DNA from 2 places in the Arthrobacter sp. EM1 genome. Region 1 is predicted to be linked to the other one. Evidence: riboswitches for the same ligand, from Rfam matches in the RefSeq annotation. Region 1 holds a riboswitch; the other holds the start of a gene.
What was found. A riboswitch is a leader RNA that binds a small molecule or an ion and turns the genes downstream of it on or off. The one in region 1 is predicted to bind S-adenosylmethionine.
Positions count from the first base shown of each region.

Region 2: linked by a shared signal. The riboswitch ahead of QI450_RS10905 (aminotransferase class V-fold PLP-dependent enzyme) and the one ahead of QI450_RS03755 (homoserine O-acetyltransferase) in region 1 are both predicted to bind S-adenosylmethionine.

Region 1 covers NZ_CP124836.1:856,408-867,765, forward strand. Annotated here, with positions in the region: gene QI450_RS03740 (CPBP family intramembrane glutamic endopeptidase) at 1-570, shown strand, start outside; gene QI450_RS03745 (VOC family protein) at 713-1,351, opposite strand; SAM riboswitch class IV at 1,568-1,683, shown strand; gene QI450_RS03750 (bifunctional o-acetylhomoserine/o-acetylserine sulfhydrylase) at 1,748-3,064, shown strand; SAM riboswitch class IV at 3,143-3,258, shown strand; gene QI450_RS03755 (homoserine O-acetyltransferase) at 3,270-4,454, shown strand; gene QI450_RS03760 (MFS transporter) at 4,635-6,017, shown strand; gene QI450_RS03765 (LysR family transcriptional regulator) at 6,125-7,030, opposite strand; gene mmsB (3-hydroxyisobutyrate dehydrogenase) at 7,207-8,109, shown strand; gene QI450_RS03775 (CoA-acylating methylmalonate-semialdehyde dehydrogenase) at 8,140-9,624, shown strand; gene QI450_RS03780 (isochorismatase family protein) at 9,634-10,194, shown strand; gene QI450_RS03785 (hypothetical protein) at 10,181-10,687, opposite strand; gene QI450_RS03790 (SGNH/GDSL hydrolase family protein) at 10,762-11,358, opposite strand, start outside.
Region 2 covers NZ_CP124836.1:2,363,340-2,374,697, reverse strand. Annotated here, with positions in the region: gene ftsE (cell division ATP-binding protein FtsE) at 1-90, shown strand, start outside; gene ftsX (permease-like cell division protein FtsX) at 87-1,001, shown strand; gene QI450_RS10955 (M23 family metallopeptidase) at 1,027-2,451, shown strand; gene smpB (SsrA-binding protein SmpB) at 2,560-3,030, shown strand; RNA gene ssrA (transfer-messenger RNA) at 3,172-3,540, shown strand; gene QI450_RS10940 (hypothetical protein) at 3,650-3,784, opposite strand; gene QI450_RS10935 (hypothetical protein) at 3,832-4,203, opposite strand; gene QI450_RS10930 (CrcB family protein) at 4,265-4,642, opposite strand; gene QI450_RS10925 (CrcB family protein) at 4,639-5,097, opposite strand; gene QI450_RS10920 (metal-dependent transcriptional regulator) at 5,127-5,840, opposite strand; gene QI450_RS10915 (Nramp family divalent metal transporter) at 5,857-7,143, opposite strand; gene QI450_RS10910 (class I SAM-dependent methyltransferase) at 7,315-8,073, opposite strand; gene QI450_RS10905 (aminotransferase class V-fold PLP-dependent enzyme) at 8,198-9,676, opposite strand; SAM riboswitch class IV at 9,711-9,824, opposite strand; gene hisN (histidinol-phosphatase) at 9,931-10,743, opposite strand; gene QI450_RS10895 (ribosome small subunit-dependent GTPase A) at 10,796-11,358, opposite strand, start outside.

The DNA of each region.
Region 1 (11,358 bases):
TTCGCGCTGGTACCGGTGGTCCTGGTGTTCTATTTCCTCACCGAACACCGGGTGTCCGGTGCGGCCGGCAGCGGGGCCACGGCGTTCGGGAAACTGGGATTCACGTTTGCCCGCCCGGGCAGGGACCTGATCCAGGGCCTCGGGCTGGCGGCCCTGATCGGTGTACCTTCCCTGGGCCTGTACGCTGCGGGCCGGGCGCTGGGGATCACCACGGCGATTATCCCCAGTGCCCTCGATTCCTACTGGTGGACGGTGCCGGTGCTCATCCTCTCCGCGGTCCGGCACGGGATCGTGGAGGAAGTGATTGTGGTGGGCTACCTGCTGGACCGGCTCGGCAAGTTCGGCTGGAGCCTGCCGCTGGCCATCTTCGCCAGTTCCATGCTGCGCGGAAGCTACCACTTGTACCAGGGCTTCGGCCCGTTCATCGGCAACGCGATCATGGGCGTCGTTTTTGCACTGGTGTACACCCGAACGCGGCGCGTGATGCCGCTGGTGATCGCCCACGCGCTGCTGGACACCGTGGCCTTCGTCGGCTTCAGCCTCTTTGGCAAGGCCATCGGCCTGGGCTGAGCCGCCGGAGGGGTTCTGCGCGGAGGGGATCTGCGGGGCACGGCTGCGGCGGCCCATACGTGCTTTAAGAAATTCGGCCACCATCGGTGGGTGACGTCGTTGACACCCGCTGATGGCGGCCGAAGTGCGGGGCGGTGAAGCCTCAGATCGTGACGGCTCCGGACGCCGTCTCAAACGTGACGGAGAGGATGCCGGGTGTCCCGCGCGGAGCAATCCAGTGCACGGCCACGTCTTCGAGCGGCTTCTCCACCGGGACGCCGAGCCATTCGGTGACGCGCTCGGCCGAACCGGCAATCGTGAGGGCGGACATTTTGACGTTGCCCTCGTAGGCCTTCGACGGGTGGAGTTCCGGATCGCCTTCCCATTTGAGCATGTACGGGACCTGGGGATCGGCGATGAGCCCAAGGATGCCAATCTGCTTCCAGACCAGCTCCCGGCCGTCCGGGAACTTGCGGTTGCCGTTGACGGCGGCGCGGCCGAGCCGGACTTCGAACGGGGCGAGGTCGTCGACCTCCACACACCAGCCCATCCAGCCGCCGCCGGCTTCGGAGCGGGCGCGGACGGCCTGGCCGAAGGGGGCCTTGTCGGAGGCCGGGTGGTTCAGGACCTCCACCACCTCGAGGTACTTGTGTCCCGCTAGCGGGATGATCATGTTGCGGGTCCCGAATCGGGGGTGTACTCCGCCCTTCACGGCTTCCACGCCGAGGGCAGACGCAATTCGTTCGGTGGTGGCAGCGAGGCCATCTTGTTCACAGGCGTAAGAGACGTGATCCATGCGCATGCCATCATCTTGGCACTTTGTGATGCGCCTCTCAGCTTAGGGTACCCTTACTGGCAGTTGGGGTCGGATCCGGACTGTTCCGGCCACACTCTCGGCAGCACACTTGGCAGCACACGTGGCCGCATTGGCATGGCATCAGCAGCGCCGCGGCCGGGCCAGCTTCATCTTTGTCACAAAGCTATCCACCGCCTGCAACCGGTTCCTAGACTGGGGTGAGGTCATGAGTGCCAGCGCACAGCCCCGGCTCGCTGGCCGGCAACCCTCGTATCGCGGTGGGGTGCCCCGGGTGAGGACCTGGCCGTCCGGCGCCCGCCGGGAGGCAAGCGCGGCGCCAGCACGGGCCCGGGCCACGGTGCCCAGGGTCAGGCTGTGCCCGCTCCCCTAAGGAGTGTCCCGATGTCCAGTGCCTGGTCCTTCGAAACCCGTCAGATCCATGCCGGCCAGGAGCCCGACAGCGCCACCGGCGCCCGCTCGCTGCCGATTTACCAGACGACGTCGTTTGTGTTCCCCAGCGCCGAGAGTGCCGCGAACCGCTTTGCCCTGGCGGAGCTGGCCCCCATTTACACCAGGATCGGCAACCCTACCCAGGATGCCGTGGAGCAGCGGGTTGCCAGCCTGGAAGGCGGACTCGCGGCTCTGCTGCTGAGCTCCGGACAGGCGGCGGAGACCCTGGCCATCCTGAATGTCGCAGAAGCCGGAGACCACGTGGTGGCAAGTCCCAGCCTTTACGGCGGTACTTACAACCTGCTGGCGCACACACTGAAGAAGTTTGGCATTTCCGTGACCTTCGTGGCGGACCCGGACAACCTGGCGCAGTGGCGTGACGCCGTGCAGCCCAATACCAAACTCTTTTTTGGCGAAGTGGTCTCCAACCCGCGCCAGGACGTGCTGGATCTTGAGGGCATCTCCCAGGTGGCCCACGCGGCCGGTGTCCCGCTGATCGTAGACAACACCCTCGCCACGCCGTACCTTATCCGGCCGATTGAGTGGGGTGCGGACATTGTGGTGCATTCGGCCACCAAGTACCTTGGCGGCCATGGAACCGCGATCGCCGGCGTGATTGTGGACTCGGGCAATTTCGACTTCGGCAAGGACCCGGAACGGTTCCCCGGCTTCAACACCCCGGATCCCAGCTACAACGGGCTGGTCTACGCCCGGGACCTCGGCGCGGACGGTGCGCTCGGCGCGAACCTCTCCTATATCCTCAAGGCGCGTGTGCAGTTGTTGCGCGACCTGGGCTCTGCGGTGTCCCCGTTCAACGCCTTCCTTATCGCCCAAGGCATCGAAACCCTGAGCCTGCGGATGGAGCGGCACGTTGCCAACGCCGGCCGGGTCGCCGAATGGCTGGAGGCCAGGGACGACGTCGAATCCGTCGCCTATGCCGGCCTGCCGTCCAGCCCTTGGTTCGAGCGCGGCCGCAAGTACGGACCGAAGGGGACCGGCGCCGTTGTGTCCTTTAACATCGCCGGCGGAGCCGAGGCCGGCAAGAGCTTTGTGGACGCGCTGGAATTGCACTCGCACGTCGCCAATATCGGCGATGTGCGCTCCCTGGTCATTCACCCGGCCTCGACCACACACAGCCAACTCTCGCCGGAGCAGCAGGTCGTCGCCGGGGTGAACCCCGGCCTGGTGCGGCTCTCCGTGGGCCTGGAGCACATCGATGACATCCTCGCCGACCTGGATGCCGGTTTCCGCGCCGCCAAGACCGTCTGACCAACCGTTCCCCGGGGGAAGTCACACGGGCGTCACATTCTTCGCCACCGGGCGCCGGCATTTCGTACACTCAGGGGAGGTCATGAGTGCCAGCGACAGCCCCGGCTTGCTGGCCGGCAACCCTCCATTTGCGGCGGGGTGCCCCGGGTGAAGACCTGGCCTGCCGGTGAGCTGCCGGCGGGCAAGCGCGAAGTTAGGTCCTCACATGACGATTGCCGCCACCCGCCAGGGTGAATCCGCAAGCAAGACCTCCCATCCCCATGCCCCGGACCCCGGCGGCAGCGTCGCCGCGGACGGCGCGGCTGTGCCGGACGGAACCGTCCGGCACCTCCGGATCGGTGACCTGGTGCTCGAATCCGGTGCCCGGCTGCCTGACGCCACCCTCGGCTACGAAACATGGGGGACCCTCAACGCTGAACGCTCCAATGCCGTGCTGATCGAGCACGCGTTGACGGGGGACACCCACGTCACGCGAGGCGCCAGTGCGGAACCGGGCTGGTGGGAGCAGCTCGCGGGCCCGGGCGCCCCGGTGGACACGGGGAAGTACTTCGTCGTCTCGATCAATATCCTGGGCGGCTGCTACGGCTCCACCGGACCCTCATCGACGGCACCCGACGGGAAGCCCTGGGGCTCACGGTTCCCGCTGGTCACGCTGCGCGATACCACCGACGCCGAGGCCCGGCTCGCGGATGCGCTGGGAATCCGGAGCTGGTACGCCGTGCTCGGCGGTTCCCTGGGCGGGGCGCGTGCCCTCGAATGGGCCGTCAGCTACCCGGACCGGGTCCGGCGCTGCGGGGTTATTTCAATCGGAGCCAGCAGCACCGCCGAGCAGATTGCCTTCGCCCAGGCGCAAACACTCGCCATCCGGCAGGACCCCAACTTCAACGGCGGCGATTACTACGGCGGTCCCGGGCCGGAGGCGGGACTGGCCCTGGCCCGGCGGATAGCGCATATCACCTACCGTTCGGCCGCAGAGCTTGATGGACGCTTCGGCCGGAACGCCCAGGACTCCGAGGCTCCGCTGCGTGCCGGGTCACTCGCCGGGCGCGGGCGTTACCAGGTGGAGAGCTACCTCGACCACCAGGGCAACAAGCTGGTCCGCCGCTTCGATGCGAACAGCTACATCGCCATCACCGAGGCGCTGATGAGCCATGACGTCTGCCGGGGCCGCGGCGCGCTGACGGAAGCGCTGGCCCCGGCTACGGCGGCTTTCCTTGTGGCGGCCGTCGACTCGGACCGGCTGTACTTCCCGGACCAGTCCCGGGCGCTCGCGGCTGCCCTGCCGGGCGACGTTGCGGTGCACACCATCGAGGCGCCCATCGGCCACGACGGCTTCCTGACCGAGATCGGGCAGCTCAACACCCAGCTCCGACAGCACTTCTTCGGGTAGTCCAGCAGCCAAAAGCCGCCCCGGGTGTGCACTTTTGCAGATGCGCTCTGCACTAATGGCCGTTGAGGCCCGGGCCGGAACCGGACATACTCGTGGGGAATGGCGCCGCGTGTCTCACCTCACAGGCGCCCTCCTCCCAATGGTCCACGAGGCGTCGAAGACGATGCCAAAGGAGTCGAAATGAGCACGGAAAACGCGGCCGCACGGCGCGCAGAAGAGCCCGACGTCAAGACGTCCGGCCTCAAAAAAGTAGTCGCGGCCTCCATGGCCGGCACGGTCGTCGAGTGGTATGAGTTTTTCCTCTACGCCTCCGCGGCGACCCTCGTCTTCGGCAAGACCTTCTTCCCCAACTCCGGCTCGGAGCTGGACGGTATCATCGCAGCTTTCCTCACCTATGCAGTTGGCTTCGTTGCCCGCCCCATCGGCGGCATCGTGTTTGGGCACTTCGGCGACAAGTTCGGCCGCAAGCAGCTGCTCCAGCTCAGCATCATCCTGGTCGGCGTTGCCACCTTCCTGATGGGCTGCCTGCCGACCTTCCAGCAGATCGGCTACTGGGCTCCGGCCCTCCTCGTGTTCCTGCGGTTCGCCCAGGGCTTCGCCGTCGGCGGTGAATGGGGCGGCGCAGTCCTCCTCGTCGCGGAGCACAGCCCGAACAAATCCCGCGGCTTCTGGGCCAGCTGGCCGCAGTCCGCTGTTCCGCTGGGCAACCTGCTGGCCACTGCGGTGCTGTTCATCCTCTCCTCGACGCTGTCCTCCGCGGACTTCCTCAGCTGGGGCTGGCGCGTGGCCTTCTGGCTCTCCGCGGTGATTGTGCTGATCGGCTACTACATCCGGACCAAGGTCACCGACGCCCCCATCTTCCTGGAGGCCCAGAAGGAAGTCACCGTCGAGAAGAAGGGCTACGGCGTGGGCGAAGTCTTCCGCCGGTACCCGCGCGGCGTGTTCACCGCCATGGGCCTGCGCTTCGCGGAGAATATCCTCTACTACCTGGTCGTCACCTTCTCGATCACGTACCTGAAGGTGGTTGTCCAGACTGACACCTCACGGATCCTGCTGCTGCTGCTCGTCGCACACGTTGTCCACTTCGCCGTGGTTCCGATGGTCGGCCGCCTGTCGGACCGCCTCGGCCGCAAACCGGTCTACATGGCCGGCGCCATCCTGGGCGGCACCTGGGGCTTCTTCGCCTTCCCGATGATGGACACCAAAAACGACATCATCATCCTGGCCGCCATCACCATCGGCTTGCTCTTCCACGCACTGATGTATGCCGGCCAGCCTGCCATTATGGCCGAGATGTTCCCCACCCGGATGCGCTACTCGGGCGTCTCGCTCGGCTACCAGGTCACCTCGATCGTGGCCGGATCGATGGCTCCGATCATCGCCGCCTCGCTGCTGAGCACGTTCAAGTCCTCCACCCCGGTGGCCATCTACCTGCTCGGCGCCTGCCTGGTCACGATTGTGGCGGTGTACTTCCTCAAGGAAACCCGCGGCATCTCGCTCCACGACGTCGACGCCGCCGACGCCCGGGGCACCGCCGACCTCCTCGCCGCGGGCAAGAACTAACGGGCAAGAAGTAACTGCAAGAAGTAACTGCAACGAAATAGCAGCAACAACAACGGCCCTTGTCCCCGCACCGCGGGGACAAGGGCCGTTGTTGTTGGCCGCCGGGCTCAGCCCAGCAGGACATCCTGGCGCTCGGAGATCTCGGTCCGGACGGCCGCCAGGACGGCCTGCACCGGCGCGGAGCGCAGCGATTCCGCGCGGGCCACCGCCCAGATCGGAAGTTGGCGCTGGAAGTCCGCCGGCAGGACCGGCACAAAGCCGGGGTCGCCGACCGCCAGGAAGTTCGGCAACAGCCCGATGCCCGCACCCCGGCGGACCGCCTCCAGCTGGGCAAAGATGCTGGTGGCCTGGAAGCTGGACCGCGGGACGGGAAGCTGGGTGGAGCGGTGGCCAAGTTCGGCGACCTGCAGCGCCGATTCGACGTAGGACACAAAACCATGCTGCCGGACGTCGTCGAGCGTCACCGGAAGTCCGCGGTCCCGGGCGTACTGCGGGCTGGCATACAGCCGGAGAAAGTAGTTGGCCAGGAAAATGGGCTGCGCATTGCTGACGTCGAGGTTGCCGACCACCACCTCCAGGTCCACGCCGGAGCGGTTCCGGCTGACCTTGCGCGTGGCGCTGAGCATTTCGACGTTCAGCAGCGGATGCTGACGTTGCATCCGGACGAGCGCCGGTGCAACGAATTCTGCCCCGAAGCCGTCGGGTGTGCTGACCCGGACCAGGCCCGAGAGTACGTCTTCGGACTGCGCGATGCGGTTTGTGAGCGCACCGAGGGTGCCCTCGATCGCCTCGGCGGCGGCCACGGCCTCGTTGCCAAGGTCCGTCAGTTCCCAGCCGTGCGGACTCCGCTCCAGGGTGCGCCCGCCCAGCTGTTTGTCCAGCGCCAGGATGCGGCGGGAGATGGTTGTGTGGGTTGTGCCGAGGGTCTCTGCCACCGCGTTGAACCGGCCCAGCCGGGCTACCGTCAGCAGGATCAGCAGATCGTCCGGGCTCGGCAGCCGCCTCACGTCCATGGGTCTCCCTCGCAACTCTGTATGTGCATCCGTGCACATAGCATCTGTGGTTTTTTCCCTTGATTGCACTGTAGCAGGGGTGTGATGCTTAACACTGAGCATCCGGCCACGGCCGGAACCCGGGCGCTGCGTTTGGCGGCGCGCACGGGATGACCCAAAGCAAAGGAGCTTATGCCATGGCAGATATCGCCTGGATCGGACTGGGGAACATGGGCGGGTCCATGTCCGTGAACCTCGCCGCGGCCGGCCACAACGTCCGCGGTTTCGACCTCAACCCTGAGGCCGTTGCCACCGCCGCCGCAGGCGGTGTCAAGCCCGCCGGAAGCATCGCCGAGGCGGTTGACGGCGCCGACGTTGTGTTCACCATGCTTCCCAAGGGCGAACATGCCCGCGCCGTGTACCTGGGCGAAGACGGCGTGCTGGCCCACGCCGACACCAAGACCCTGCTGGTGGACTCCTCCACGATCGACATCGCCTCGGCCCAGGCCCTTCACGACGCCGCCGCTGCGGCGGGCTTCCGCTTTGTCGACGCGCCAGTCTCCGGCGGCATGAGCGGTGCGAAGGCCGCCACGTTGACGTTTATGATCGGCGGGGAGGCCGGCGCGGTGGCCGACGCCACCGAATACATCAAGCCGATGGCGGCGAACATCATCCCCACCGGCGGCGCCACCACCGGCCAGGCCGCCAAAATCTGCAACAACCTGATGCTCTTTATCAACCTCGCCTCGACGGCCGAGGGCGCGGTGCTCGCGGACCGTCTGGGCCTGGACAAGCAGGTCTTCTGGGACATCGCCTCCGTCTCCTCCGGCGACAGCTGGGCGCTGCGGACCTGGTACCCGGTGGCCGGCGTTGTGCCCACCGCCGCCTCGAACAACGACTTCGCGCCGACGTTCACCGCCGAGCTCGCCAACAAGGACATCGGCCTGGCCATCAGCGCCGCCCGCGACACCGGCACGCCGCTGGAGATCGGCGAGCACGTCCAGCAGCTTTTCCAGCGGCTCATCGACGGCGGCCAGTCCGGCACGGACTGCTCCGCAATCGTCAAGCTGGTTGACGGCTCGTTCGAGTCCGCCAAGTAGCCCTAAACCTTTTAGAAAGAGATCCTCCCCATGGAACGCATTCCGCACTTCATCAACGGCGCCCTGATCTCCGATGCCGAGCGCTACGGCCCCGTCTTCAACCCGGCCACCGGCGAGCAGGAAAAGGAGGTCGCCCTGGCCTCTGCCGGCCGCGTCCAGGAAGCCGTTGAAGCCGCCCGCGCCGCGCTCCCGGGCTGGCGCGCCACAAGCCTCGCCAAGCGCACCACCATCTTCTTTAAGGTCCGCGAACTGCTGTTGGCCCGCCGGCCCGAACTGGCAGCCCTGCTGACCAGTGAACACGGCAAGGTCCTCTCCGACGCCGAGGGCGAAATCACCCGCGGCCTGGAGAACATCGAATTCGCCACCGGGCTCTCCCACGCACTCAAGGGCGAACGTTCCGAACAGGTCGCCGGCGGTGTCGACGTTCACTCGGTGCGCCAGCCGGTCGGCGTCGTCGCCTGCATCACGCCGTTCAACTTCCCGGCCATGGTGCCGCTGTGGATGATCGGCAGCGCCCTGGCCTGCGGAAACACTGTGCTGCTTAAGCCCAGCGAAAAGGACCCGTCATCCGCGGTCTTCATCGCCCAGGTCTTCGCCGAGGCCGGCCTGCCCGCCGGTGTGTTGAACGTTGTGCACGGCGACAAGGAAGCCGTCGACGTCCTGCTCGAACACCCGGACGTCAAGGCCATCAGCTTTGTCGGTTCGACGCCGATCGCCAAGTCCATCTACAGGCGTGCCGCCGACCACGGCAAGCGCGTGCAGGCCCTGGGCGGCGCTAAGAACCACATGGTGGTCCTTCCCGACGCGGACCTGGCCATGGCCGCCGACGCCGCCGTCTCGGCCGCCTACGGTTCCGCCGGGGAGCGTTGTATGGCCGTGAGCGTCCTGGTCGCCGTCGGGAACATTGCCGACGACCTGGTGGGTGCTATCCAGAGCCGGATGGCCACGCTCAAGATCGGCCCCGGCACGGACCCGGCGTCGCAGATGGGGCCGCTGATCACCGCGGAACACCGCGACAAGGTGGCCTCCTACGTGGCCGGCGCCGCGGACGAGGGCGCCTCCGTGGTGGTGGACGGCCGGAAGCAGGAGTTCGATTCCAACGGCTTTTTCATCGGCGTCAGCCTGATCGACCACGTTAAGCCCGGCATGAAGGTCTACGACGACGAGATTTTCGGCCCCGTCCTGTCCGTAGTCCGGGTCGAGAGCTACGCCGACGCCGTGCAGCTTGTCAATGACAACGAGTTCGGCAACGGCGTGGCAATCTTCACCCGCGACGGCGGCGCAGCCCGGCAGTTCGAGTTCGACGTCGAGGCCGGCATGGTGGGCGTCAACGTGCCGATTCCAGTGCCGGTGGGGACGTTCTCCTTTGGCGGCTGGAAGAACTCGCTCTTCGGCGACACGCACATGTACGGTCCGGAGAGCATCCGCTTCTACACCCGGGGCAAGGTCGTCACCACCCGCTGGCCGGATCCCGCCACCTCGGTGATCGACCTGGGGTTCCCGCAGGTCGACTAAAGTCGGCTTATGAGCACGCTTGAGAACCGGCCCAACACGGCCCTGGTCGTCGTGGACATGCAGCTCGACGTCGTCGCGGCGGCCTACCGCCGCGACGACGTCATCGCGGCCATCGCCACCCTCGTGGACAAGGCGCGCGACGCCGGGGCGGCGGTCGTCTGGGTGCAGCACAGCGGGGCGGAACTCCCGAGCGGCAGCGCAGGCTGGCGCTATGTTCCCGAGCTCGTCCGGGGCGAGGCGGAGCCTCTGGTGCCCAAGGAGTACAGCGACGCCTTCGAAGCGACCGACCTGGAGTCAGTGCTGGCCGGCCGCGGCATCGGCCGTTTGTTCCTGGCCGGAGCGCAGACCGACGAGTGCATTCGCTCGACCCTCCACGGTGCCATCACCCGCGGATATGACGTCACCTTGGTGGCGGACGCCCACACCACCGAGGACCTTAGTGAATTTGGTGCGCCGCCGCCGGAACTTGTGGTGGCCCACACGAATCTCTATTGGCGGTACCACCGGGCTCCGGGGCGCACCGCAGGAACCGTGAACGCGGCCGACGTGGACTTCGCTAGCCCTTCATGATCTCGGCCCGCTGGGCCATGTAGTCCTCCATGGAGAGCTCGCCGTCGCTGTACCGCTGGTCCAGGTCGGCGAGCTTGCGCGCCCGGAAGCCCTGCGGGGCCGCCGGCGGTTGAGGCGACGGCTCCGGCGTCGGCTCCGGGGTCGGAATCGGCGCCGGCGGCTGCCATTGCTGCTGCGGCGGGTGATTCAGGTACTCCGGGCTGTCCTCATACGGGGCGCGGTAGTCCTGCTTCGCGGGAGGCTGCGGTGCGCCGAGCTGTCCGAATCCGCCGTAGTAGTCCCGCTGGGTGAAGCCGTCCCGCGGCGGGTTTCCCTGCTGGCCGGGGCCGGGGCCGGGGCCGGGGCCGGCGCCGGGGAAGTTGCCGAACCGGTCCGGCAGCCCGCCGGGCATACCCTGGTTCCGGTTTCGGCCGCGCACCGACTTCTTGTAGTAGCGCATAGCCATCGGGACCAGGAATGACAACACGATGATCCAAAAGAACAGACTGTTCACGGCACGCCTTTCAGGAAGTGTCCTTCCAGCCTAACGCGCAGACCCGTTCCGGGGTGCCCGCGGCCGGGCGCAGGTCAGGACCGTACTGGCTCGCCGGTGCCGGGAGGGCCTTCGCCCGACCCCAGCGGCATGCCGGGTCCGAAGACGGGCCCCGGGAGCGGGCGCTTGGCCGTGACGCCGTCGCCGGAGGAACGGTGCCGGATCCGCCGGACCACCCACGGTACAAAGTATTCACGGGCCCACACCAAATCACCGGACCGGGCCTGCCGCCAGCTTTGCGGCGGCAGCGGCTTGGGGGAGAGGGGCTCCAGGGTGTGCTCGACGTTGAGGGATTCCAGGACCATGGCCGCGATGGTGTGATGGCCCAGCGGCGAGAAGTGCAGCCGGTCCGCATCCCACATCTGCGGGTCGTTCAGCTGCCGCAGGGACCACATGTCCGCGATGATGGCGTCGTGGCGGGCCGCGATGGTGCGGAGGTTCTCGTTATAGATGGCCACCTTGCTCCGTACCCGGCCCAGCACGGAGGAACCGGTGTCGGGACCGTTGAAGAGGACCACTGTGGCGCCGGCCAGGGCGAGGATCTGCACCACCGAATCCAGTTTCTCGGCCAGGGCATCCGGGTCTCCGCCGGGGCGGATCAGGTCGTTTCCGCCGGCGGACAAGGTCACAAG
Region 2 (11,358 bases), 1.5 Mb from region 1:
CTCTACACCTCCATGATCCCGGTCGTGGGACAGTCGCGCCGCCTGCGCGACGCCAGCGGGCGGGACCCGCAAGGGGAGGGCCAGCTGTGAGGCTCCAATTCGTCCTCGCCGAAATCGGCAGCGGCCTGCGCCGCAACCTCTCCATGGTGGTCTCCGTCATCCTGGTGACTTTCGTGTCCCTGACTTTCGTCGGCGCCGCTGGCATGCTGCAGCTGCAGATCAACCAAATGAAGGGCTACTGGTACGACAAGGTCCAGGTCGCCATCTTCCTGTGCAGCGACGGTTCGACGGCGGCCAGTTGCGCCAGCGGGCCCGCCACCCCCGAACAGCAGGCCAACCTGGGCAAGCTGCTGGAATCGCCGGCCGTTGCCCAGTACGTCAACGACTTCCAGTTTGAGTCCAAGGACGATGCGTACAGGCACTTCAAGGAACAGTTTTCCAATTCCCCGATCGTTGACTCGGTGACGCCGGACCAGCTCCCGGCCTCCTTCCGGATCAATATGAAGGACCCGGAAAAGTACCAGATCATCAGCGAGACCTTCTCATCGCAGGCCGGTGTGGAAACCGTGATCGACCAGCGCCAGCTCCTCGAACGGCTCTTCTCGGTCATGAACGCTGCCTCCCTCGTGGCCGTCAGCGTCGCCGGCGTGATGATCATCTGCGCCATCTTGCTGATCGCCACCACGATCCGGCTCTCCGCCTTCAGCAGGCGACGGGAAACCGGGATCATGCGCTTGGTCGGGGCATCGAAAATAGTGATCCAGCTGCCGTTTATCCTGGAGGGCGTGATAGCCGCAGTGATTGGCGCGGCGCTGGCCTCGGGAACACTGTGGGCCGTGGCGCACTTCTTCCTGGGCGGATACCTCTCCAAGCAGTATCCGGACACCGCGTTTATCTCCGCGGGCCAAACCCTGGTGCTCGCACCGGCCCTCATTGGCCTTGGCGTGCTGCTGGCAGGCGTATCATCGCTCCTAACCCTTCGTCGATACCTGAAGGTTTAGCGTGCGCAACGAAAAAGGGATCCCCATGACACCGATGCACCGAACCGGCCCGCAGCCGGTTCCCCTCCGGCGAGCCGTGGCCGGCCGCCGCAGCCGCATCGTCAGTGCCGCGCTAGCCCTGGTTCTGGTGGCGGCCATGGGAGCTTCGGCCCCGGTGGCCGTCGCCGACTCCCTCGAAGACCAGCAGGCAGCCCTCCGGGAGGAAGCGGCGAAGGTTCAGCACTCGCTGGAGTTTGTTGACTCCAAGATCGCCCAGGCGGCCTCGGACCTCGTCCTTTACCAAGGCCAGCTCCCCGGTGCCCAACAGGCCCTGCTCGACGCCCAGGGCCGCGTGGCAGCTGCGGTCAAGGAAGCCGAGGCCCTCGCAGCCCGGGTGGACCTTGCGCAGCAAAACAAAGCCAAGATCACCCAGCAGTTGGAGACGGACAAGCAGAAGATCACCGACACGAAGAAACTGATCGGGCAGATCGCCACCCAGGCGTACAAGTCCGGCGGTGTGCCGTCCAACCTTTCGCTGTTTTTCGGCCCGAACAACGGCGGCAGCCTTACGGACACCATTGACCTGGCCGACCAGGCGATGCGCAGCCAAAACGCCGCCATGGACAAGCTGACCCAACAGAACGCCACGAACATCAACTCCCAGGCCAGGCTCGAAGCGGTGGAAGCCGAAATCAAGGACCTTAAAGCCAAAGCTGATGCCGCGCTGGCCCGCGAACAGGCAGCCCGCGGCGAGGCAGAGGCCAAAAAGGCCCAGGTGGACCAGCTCATCGCCGACACCACCCGGATCGACGCCGAACTTCAGGCCGCCAAACCCGGAATCCAGACCCAACTCGCCCAGGTCAAGTCCCAGCAGGACGCCGTTGCCGCGGACATCGCCGAACGCGACCGCAAACTGCGCGAGGCCTATGAAGCCGAACAGCGCCGGATCGCCGAGGCGGCCGCGGAGGCTGCCGCCGCGGCCGCCCGCGCCCAGGGGCAGGCCCAGGCGAAGCCGGCACCGTACGTTCCTGCCCCCCAGGGATCCCCGTCGGCCTTCGGCCTGCAGCATCCCCTCAATGGCGTCCCGATCACCTCCGGCTTCGGCTGGCGCTCGACACCCCCCGGGACCATCGACTTCTACGGCCAGGGCGGCTATATGCACACCGGAATCGACTTCGGCGCCGCCTGCGGCACACCGGTCTTTGCCGCGGCGGCGGGAACGGTATTTTCCGCCGGCTGGGCCAATGACGGCGGTGGCAACAACGTGAAGATCTCCCATGGTGTGATCCAAGGCAACTCGCTGACCACCATCTATTACCACAACACCTCAGTTGTCGTCTCGCCGGGCCAGCAGGTCAGCCGGGGCCAGCTGATTGCTTACTCGGGAACCACCGGCAACTCCACCGGCTGCCACTCGCACTTCGAGACCTGGCTTAACGGCCGAGCCGTGGATCCGATGAACCTGCTCTGATCCGCCCGGAGCGGAAGCCCTGCCGGTGCGCTGCTGCTCTGCCGTAAACTGGCATAAGCCTGCGCCGTTTCGGCGTACGGCACACCCGTCGATTCAAGGAGTTCTACCGTGCCGAAAGAAAGTGGCCGTAAGGTAGTGGCCACCAACCGCAAGGCCCGGCACGACTACCACATCCTCGATACCTATGAGGCGGGAATCGCACTGATGGGGACGGAAGTGAAGTCCCTTCGGGAGGGCCACGCCTCCATGGTCGACGGCTTTTGCACCTTCTACAACGACGAGCTGTGGATGGAGAGCATCCACATCCCCGAATACCACCAGGGGAGTTGGACCAACCACGCCGCACGCCGCCGTCGGAAGCTGCTGCTGCACCGGGACGAACTCACCAAGATCTCGCACAAGATCCGCGAATCCGGTTTCACGATCGTCCCACTCCAGCTGTACTTCGTGGATGGGCGGGCCAAGGTGGAGATCGGCGTAGCCCGCGGTAAGAAGGAATACGACAAGCGTCATACCCTGCGCGAGCAGCAGGACAAGCGTGAGGCCCTGCGGGTGATGCGCGAACGGAACCGGCGGTAGCCGTGGCCGTCCCCGGCCTGGTGGAATGAATCTGCGATGCCGTGCGTTATGCTTGATAGCCAGGCAGCCAATGGTGCGGTACCGGTTCAGCAGCACGGAAACGGTTCGGCAACATAGCAGCTTGGTTTGATAAAAAAATACGGGGATGATCGGTTTCGACGATGTTAGTCGCGACAGGTGAAGCGGGCCGAGGATGCAGAATTATCTCGTAAACGCTGTCTGCAAACCAATAAGTGCCAATTCAAAACGCACTGACTTCGCTCTCGCTGCCTAAGCAGTAAGACAGTCCGTCAGCCCGAGGTTGCTATTGCCCCGGATCCTGGCGTCATTTAGATAGCCACTGCTGTTTACCCCCGTCATCGGGGTGAACGGGACTCTTTGATGACTGGGCCCGGATCAGCCAGCTGTTTGTAGCGTGGCTGGGGCCGAGAAAATCCAACGCAAACTGCGCCCGGAGAAGCCCTGACAACACGACATCGGACGGGGGTTCAATTCCCCCCATCTCCACCATCGGAGCACCGGAAACGTTGCTCCACCCCGTAAAGTCCCACACAAAAGGCCGGAAGCTGACGCTTCCGGCCTTTTGCTTTGCCTGCACGGCCCGGCTGGCGGGTTGCGCTCAGTGCTTCTTGATGTGCGATACCGGGTCCGCGTGCGTCTCCGCGACGTTTTTGGACTTCTTCTCGGCCCGTTTTTCCTTGATGGTCTTCACCGGCTTTTTGGCCATGCTCCGGTGCGGTGATTTGTCAGGCATGCGGGTGCTCCCTCACAGCGGGGCCGGAATGGCCCCATAAGATAAAGCTACGCCTCCGGCACCGCGACGTCGACGATTCCAACGAACCGGCTGCCCACACCCTCATACTCGCTGCGGACCAAGCCGGCAGCGGCTGCGGGACGCTCAAACGAGGCGTGGTGTTCGCAGCACACGTAGGTGAAGTCCGGCCACCATTTCTTCGGCCGGGCCGCTTCGGAGAAGCCGCAGACAGCACAGGAAAGCTGGACCCAGACGGGGCGTTTACCGGTCCGGTTGGCCTTGGACTGGACCAGCCACTGCGGCGGGTTGTCAAGGAGTTCGCCGAGTTCGGTTTCGCTCAGCCGGGACGGGATGCCGTGACGGTGAGCCATTTCCAGCGGAATGTCGAGGACTTGGGCTGCTTCACGTCGGGTAACCATGCTTCAACGATACGGGATCGGATGCTCCGTCATCGCAGTCGGGAGGCCGGCGTTAGGCTCGTCACAGGGCAGTGAGGGAGAGCCCGAGCGCTGCTGCGGCGAGGCCGAGAATTAGGTTGGCGGCGACGTTGAGGGTGGCGGCGCGGTAGCGGCTTTCGCTCGCAAGCCGGACAGTGGCGGTGGTCCAGGAGCTGAATGTCGTGAGGCCGCCGGCGAGTCCCGTCGCGAGGCCGGACTGCCACTCAGGCCCCAGTCCCCAGTGTGCCGTGCCGCCGATGGCCGCGCCGATGATAAAGGAACCCGTCACGTTGACGGCGAGGGTGGTCCAGGGCCAGTGGGAATGACGGGCCGGGAAGGAGTTAGCAAACCAGGAGTCGACGGCGAAGCGCAGCAGGGCGCCGGCAACACCGAAGGCCCCGACGAGCAGTGCCGTGATCATAATGCCCGGCCGGTCAGATCAGCCATTGCCTTTCCGGTCTTCCACCCCGCGGCCGCCGCACCGAGCCCCAGGACGAGTGAGAGTCCCAGATAAACCAGCGAGCTGGTTTGTAAACCGGCCCTGAACTGCTGGTCCAGGGCGAACACCACCGCCGAAAACGTAGTGAAGGACCCCAGCAACCCGGGTCCGAGTCCGGCACGCAGCCAGAACGCCGTCTTCGGCCGCGCGATCCAGACGGTGGTGAGGGCCGCGAGCACAAAACTGCCGAGGACGTTGATCGCCAAGGTGGTCCAAGGGATTGTCCCGGCGGATTCCGGGAACACCAGGCCGGCCCCGTAGCGCAGCTCCGTTCCGATCAGGCCGCCGACGGCGACGGCCGTCCATGCATGCCAGCCCGGCGACCGGTCATGCGCCGCACCCGCCGTCCGGGGGAGCGACTTCGCCGTGTGTTTCATACCCCGGCTCCGGTCAACTCGGCCCGCACTCAGGACCGCCCGAGGCTGCAGCCGGGATGGGCAACGTCACTGTGGACCCAGAGGGCGGAGGCGACTTCCTCGGCCAGATCCACTTCCTGCCCGGCCGCGCCCGAGCCGATGCGAACTACCAGGGCGCCGCCGAAAGGCTTGCGCCCCAGCACCTCGACGTCGTCGTCAAGGTCGATTTCTTCCGCGGAAAGGTAGCGCAGGAGCTCGGGGTTTTCGTCACTGATCCGGGTAATCCGGCCGGTGTGCCCATCGTCGAGCTCGCTCATCCGGTGCGCCACCGGGATCAGGACGGAGCCGTCGGCGGCAGGAATCGGATCCCCATGCGGATCACGCCGCGGGTTCCCGAGCTTGGCTGCCATCCGCTCAATGAAGGTGTCCGAGACGGCGTGTTCGAGCAGCTCGGCCTCGTTGTGAACCTCGTCCCAGCGGTAGCCGAGTTCCCGGACCAGGAATGTTTCGATGAGCCGGTGCCGTCTGACCATGGACAACGCCAGCCGGACACCGTCGGCGGTGAGGGTGATCGCGCTGTACGGCTGGTGGTCCACGAGTCCCTGGTCCTTGAGCTTGCGGACCATTTCGGAGACCGAGGAGTTGGCGACGCCGAGGCGTTGTGCCAGCTGGGTGGAGGTGATCGGCCTGTCCTGCCACTCCGTAAAGGAATAGATGACCTTGACATAGTCCTCGATCGAGGAAGAGGGCAGGCTGGTCTTCACAGCATCCAGCCTACCGTTAGCCCGCGCTGGCGAAGGTCAGCCACAGCAGTGCGAGGTTAAGCGCGACCACCAGGATGACGCTGACGACAGCTGCGATCCGAAGCGCCATTCCATCGGCGAACCGGCCCATCAGCGACTTGTTACTGGTCAGGACAACCAGCGGGATCAGCACAAAAGGGATTCCGAAGCTCAGGACAACCTGGCTCAGGACCAGTCCCCAGGTAGGATCGAAACCCACGCTCAGCAGCACCACCGCCGGTACCAGGGTGATGATGCGCCGCAGCATCAGGGGGACCCGGATCTTGAGCAGCCCCTCCATAATTGAGCCGCCGGCGTAGCAGCCAACGGACGTGGAAGCCAGTCCGGAGGCGAGCAGCCCGACGGCGAAGATGACGCCGATGACGGGTCCGAGGCTGCTGGTGATGGCGGCATGGGCTCCTTCGATGGTGTCTGTTCCGTCCGCACCGCCGAGGGTCGATGCGGCCAGCAGCAGCATCCCGATGTTCACAAGACCGGCGAAGGCCAGGGCGACGACCACGTCCCAGCGGGTCGCCTTGACCAGCCGGGCGAGGGCCGGGGCGGGAACATGGACGTGCGGGTCCGGACGATGCCGGTCCCTGGACAGTGCAGAGTGGACGTAGATGGCGTGCGGCATCACCGTGGCGCCGAGCATGCTCGCGGCCAGCAGCACAGTCTCGGGCCCCCGGAAGCCCGGGATCAGCCCGGCTGCCACACCGGCAGGATCAGGCGGGCTAACAAAAAGGCCGGCCAGGAACCCGATGGTGATAATGCCGAGCAGGAAGATAATGATGAACTCAAATGGCCGCTGCTTGTTCCGGGCCTGCACGGCGAGGAGTCCCATGGAGACGGCGCCGACGATTACGGCGCCAAGGGGCAAAGGCAGTCCAAAGAGCAGGAAGAGCGCGATTGCCCCGCCCACCACCTCGGCAAGGTCAGTGGCAGCAGCCACGATCTCGGCCTGCACCCAAAACGCCCGGCGCCAGAACGGCTTCAGCCGCTCACCAAGAATCTCCGGCAGGCTTTTGCCGGTGACAAGCCCGAGTTTGGCGGACTGGTATTGCACCAGCACGGCCATAATGTTGGCGGCCACCAGGACCCAAACGAGCAAGTAGCCGTATTGCGCTCCGGCCGTGAGGTTGGCCGCCACGTTGCCGGGGTCCACGTAGGCGATCGCGGCAACAAATGCCGGCCCCAGCAGGCCGATCATGGCCCGGCGGCCGGCCGGCTTCGGCCGGGCGGCCGTCGCCGGTCCCGCGCCGTCGTGTCCTGTTACGTCCAGCACTGGGCTCCCCTGCTAGGTGCGTCGCCGTCGACGCGGGCGGCAACGGCGGGTGGATGCCTGCGCCGAAGTTTGCGAACGCCTACAAATAATTATTAGGCATACCGAAACCATAAGCCACGGTGGCTGTCCGCGGCAACGTCGACGGCTCCAAAAGGACCTTTCCGGCCGGTGTCAGGACCGCACGGCCCGCCAGCTCTGTGTCAGGTAGGGGAGCGGGATCACTTCATCGCCCTGATGGCCCAGGTGCTCGTGCAGATACCAGTCGAGGTTGCCCAGCACCTTGGTGCGGGTGGCCTGGCCGGCCGCCAGGTAGTAGCTGCGGGACTTCGCCAGCGCCAGGATGTCTGCGCCGCGCACCGGATCTTCCCACCGGGTGAGATGGCTCTCCAGTCCCGTAAATTCAGGTCCCAGCGGCGGTGTGAAGTGCGGTTTGTGCACGTCGCCGGCATGCATAATGCGCGAGAGCCGGTGCACCCAGGGAACAGACGTGTCCAGCTGGTTCCAGATCAGCCCCAGGACACCGTGCGGGCGGAGGATCCTGGCGACTTCCGTGCTGGCCAGAAGCGGATCGCACCAATGCCAGGCCTGGGCGACTGTCACCACGTCGAAAGCACCGTCGGGCAGCCCCGTCCGCTCCGCGGTACCCTCGACGGCGGTGACCCCGGGAAGCGCCCGGCGCAGCTGTTCCAGCATGTCCGCGGATGGGTCCACTGCCACCGTGCGCAGGCCGCGCCCGACCAGCAGCGCCGTGAATTTCCCGGTTCCGGCGCCGAGGTCCGCGGCATCCGCTGCGCCGCCGGGGATCAGCCAGCCAGCCGATTCCTCGGGATACCCGGGCCGGACGCGGTCGTAGTGTTCCCCGCCGTCCTGAAAGCTGTGCCCCAGCTCCTGGCGCCGCCCCTGGGGCAGCTTGGGTCCGCCGCGTGCCACGTTTGATCTCCTTCGGCAGGTCCGGGTACGTACCTTGTGAATTTACCGCACCGGGCAGGGGCCGCGTTTGCAGGGGCCGTGTCTGCCGGCGCCGCCGGAGCCAGCGCCGCCGCACCGGCGGCCGTTAGTCCAGCGTGCAGGGCGCCGCCCCGGCCGTGCCGGGGGTATTGGGGGCCCAGTGCGGGTAGCTGCGGGTGTCGTTGGACGGTACCCAGCGGCCTGCGTCCACCACGTAGTCCCAGCCGAGGCCGTTCCCGAGCAGCTCCCGGACTCCGGTGAGCAGCCGCTGGGCGTCATCAAGCCTGGAGCCCAAACCGAAGCTTGCCCGCAGCGACCCCGAGGGCAGGCCAAGCCGCCGGAGCAGCGGATGCGCGCAAAACCTGCCGTCGCGCAGCCCCATACCGTGCTCGGCGGACAGGTAGGCTGCCACCAGGCCCGCGTCGTAGCCTTCCACCGAGAAGTTGACGACGCCGATGGTGCCGGCGCCGGGAGGGGTCTGTGACCCGGTGCCCGCCCCCGGCCCTGCAGCCGCGTCGAAGGTACCGCTGTCGGAGAAGATCTGGTGGACCGTCACACCGTCGATCCGGGCGAGGCCTTCCACCAGGAAGGACCGGATGGCGTTCTCGTGCGCGTGCCACTGGTCCGCGTCCAGCCCGGCGATGATTTGCGCGGCCCGGGCCAGGGTGGCGGCGCCGAGCACGTTCGGGGATCCGCCCTCATGCCGGGCGGGTCCCGTGGTCCAGCTGACAGCATCGATCCGGGCGTCCTGGACGGCCCCGCCGCCCGCGAGGTGCGGGATGCCGGCGTCGAGCCAGTCGGGACGCCCGATCAGGACGCCGGCACCGAAGGGTGCGTAGAGCTTGTGCCCCGAGAAGGCGATGTAGTCGAGGTCGTCCGTGGAGACGTTGATCCGCCGGTGCGGGGCCAACTGGGCGGCGTCGACGACGATCCGGGCGCCGTAGTCGTGCGCCAGCGCTGCCAGGTCGCGGATTGGCAGGATCTCGCCGGTGACGTTGGAGGCCCCGGTCACGGCAAGCAGGCTGACGCCGCCGTGGGCGAGTTCCTGGCGGAGCAGCTCCAGGGTGGCCGCGAGGGTGGGGGCGGCAATGACGCTGCGGTGGGGTACCCGCTGCCAGGGCAGGAGGTTGGCATGGTGTTCAATGTCGAGGTAGAGCACCTCGCCGGTATGCTCGCCGTCGACGACCGGCAGGCAGCCGGCCAGCAGGTTCAGCGAATCGGTGGTGTTCCTGGTGAAGATCACCGCATCGTCCGGCCGGCCGCCAACGAAGTCGCGGACAATCCCGCGGGCGTTCTCGTAGACCGAGGTGCTGATCTGGGAGGCATAGCCGGCGCCGCGGTGGACGCTGGCGTAGAACGGCAGGATCTCGTTGAGGTAGGCCGAGACCACGGACAGCGCCGGAGCCGAGGCACCGTAGTCCAGGTTGGCGTAGCGGACATGTCCGCCCTGGATGAGAGGCGCCTGGATCTCGGCGCCGGTCACCGCGGCCAGCGGCCGGCGGGCAACGGCGAACCGCGGATCGGGATGTGCCGGACCGGTCTTGGCCTGAACCTCGGCGCCGGCAGGAATGGTGGCAGTCGTCATGGGGCCTCGCTCGAAAAGGACCCCACGCACCGGGGATCCGCGCTTGCCGGGTCCGTTCCGGACCGGCCAGGTCGTCACCCGGGGCACCCCGCCGCGAATGGAGGGTTGCCGGCCAGCAAACCGGGGTTTAGCGCTGGCACTCGTGACCTGGTTCGAGCCTAGGCCATGCCGGCTTCCGTGGAAAAGGCAGGGCAGGATTGTGAAGTCCTTTGTGACGGTCCGGTACCGAAGCTGCCGAACGGCGCCGGACGCGCTTACAGCAGGTCGTCCAGCCCGGGGTTCAGACGCTTGAGGACTTCGGAGTGCAGAATGGAGTTGGTCGCGAGGGCGTTGCCGCCGAAGGGACCGTCTTCTCCTTCGAGGGAGGTAAAGCGGCCGCCGGCCTCGGTGACGATCGGAACCAGCGCGGCCATGTCGTAGAGGTTGAGTTCGGGTTCGCAGGCGATATCAACGGCACCTTCCGCCACCAGGCAGTAGGACCAGAAGTCGCCGTAGGCGCGGGTCCGCCACACCTCTTCGGTGAGCCCCAGGAACTCGTCAAGGTTGCCGCGCTGCTTCCAACCTCCCAGGCTGGAATATGACAGCGAGGCATCCGGCAGGCTCGCGACGTTGGAGACCTTCAGCCGGGTTGCGGCCGCCAGTGAACGGCCCATGTACGCACCGGCGCCTTTTGCCGCCCACCAGCGCTTTCCCAGCGCCGGGGCACTGACAACGCCGACTACCGGCTCGCCCTCATCGACGAGGGCGATCAGCGTCGCCCAGACCGGGACGCCGCGGACGAAGTTTTTGGTCCCGTCAATCGGGTCGATGATCCAGCGGCGGGAGCCGTGGCCGGAACTGCCGAACTCCTCCCCGAGCACGGCGTCGCGGGGCCGGGACCGCGACAGCTGGCCACGGATGGCCTCCTCGGCGGATTTATCGGCGTCAGTGACCGGCGTCAGGTCCGGCTTCGTCTCGATCCGAAGGTCGAGCGCCTTGAAGCGGCTCATGGTCTGGGCATCTACGGAATCTGCCAGGACATGGGCAAGGCGCAGGTCGTCGTTGTAGCTCGAAGCGGGTTGACTCATGCTTCCAAACTACCGTCAAAGCGGGCAGGGAAGCGGTAGGCGCCGCGGTCTGCTAGGAGACGGTGCCCAGTTCCTTAACGTCCTGGGCTTCCAACCGCGGGTCTGTCCCGAGCAAACGGCGCAGTGAGGCGAGCCTGGCCGGACCGGATTCTCCTGCCTGGCCGGAGGCCACCCAGGCGTCCACGCCGCAGTTGACGGCGCTGGAATCGTGCTTGCAGCCCCGTTCGCAGTCGTCGGTGCCGGGCTCGAGGTCGGGGAAGGACCGCAGGATCCGGTCCGGGTCCACATGGGCGAGCCCGAAGGAGCGGATGCCCGGGGTGTCGATGATCCAGCTCCCCGCCGGCGCATCGTTGACTTTGAGGGCCAGCGCGGAGGATGAGGTGTGGCGGCCGCGCCCGGTCACGGCGTTGACACCGCCGGTGGCGCGTTCGGCGCCGGTCAGGGCGTTAACCATGGTGGACTTGCCGACGCCGGAATGGCCCAGCATCACGGTGACCTTCCCGTCGAGGTAGGCGCGCAGCTGTGCGACGGCGTCCTTGTCCAGCCGGGCGGAGAGCCCGTCATCGGAGCGGGCATCGATGCCCGAGGCGGCGGAGTCCGCCGTCTTGGAAATAA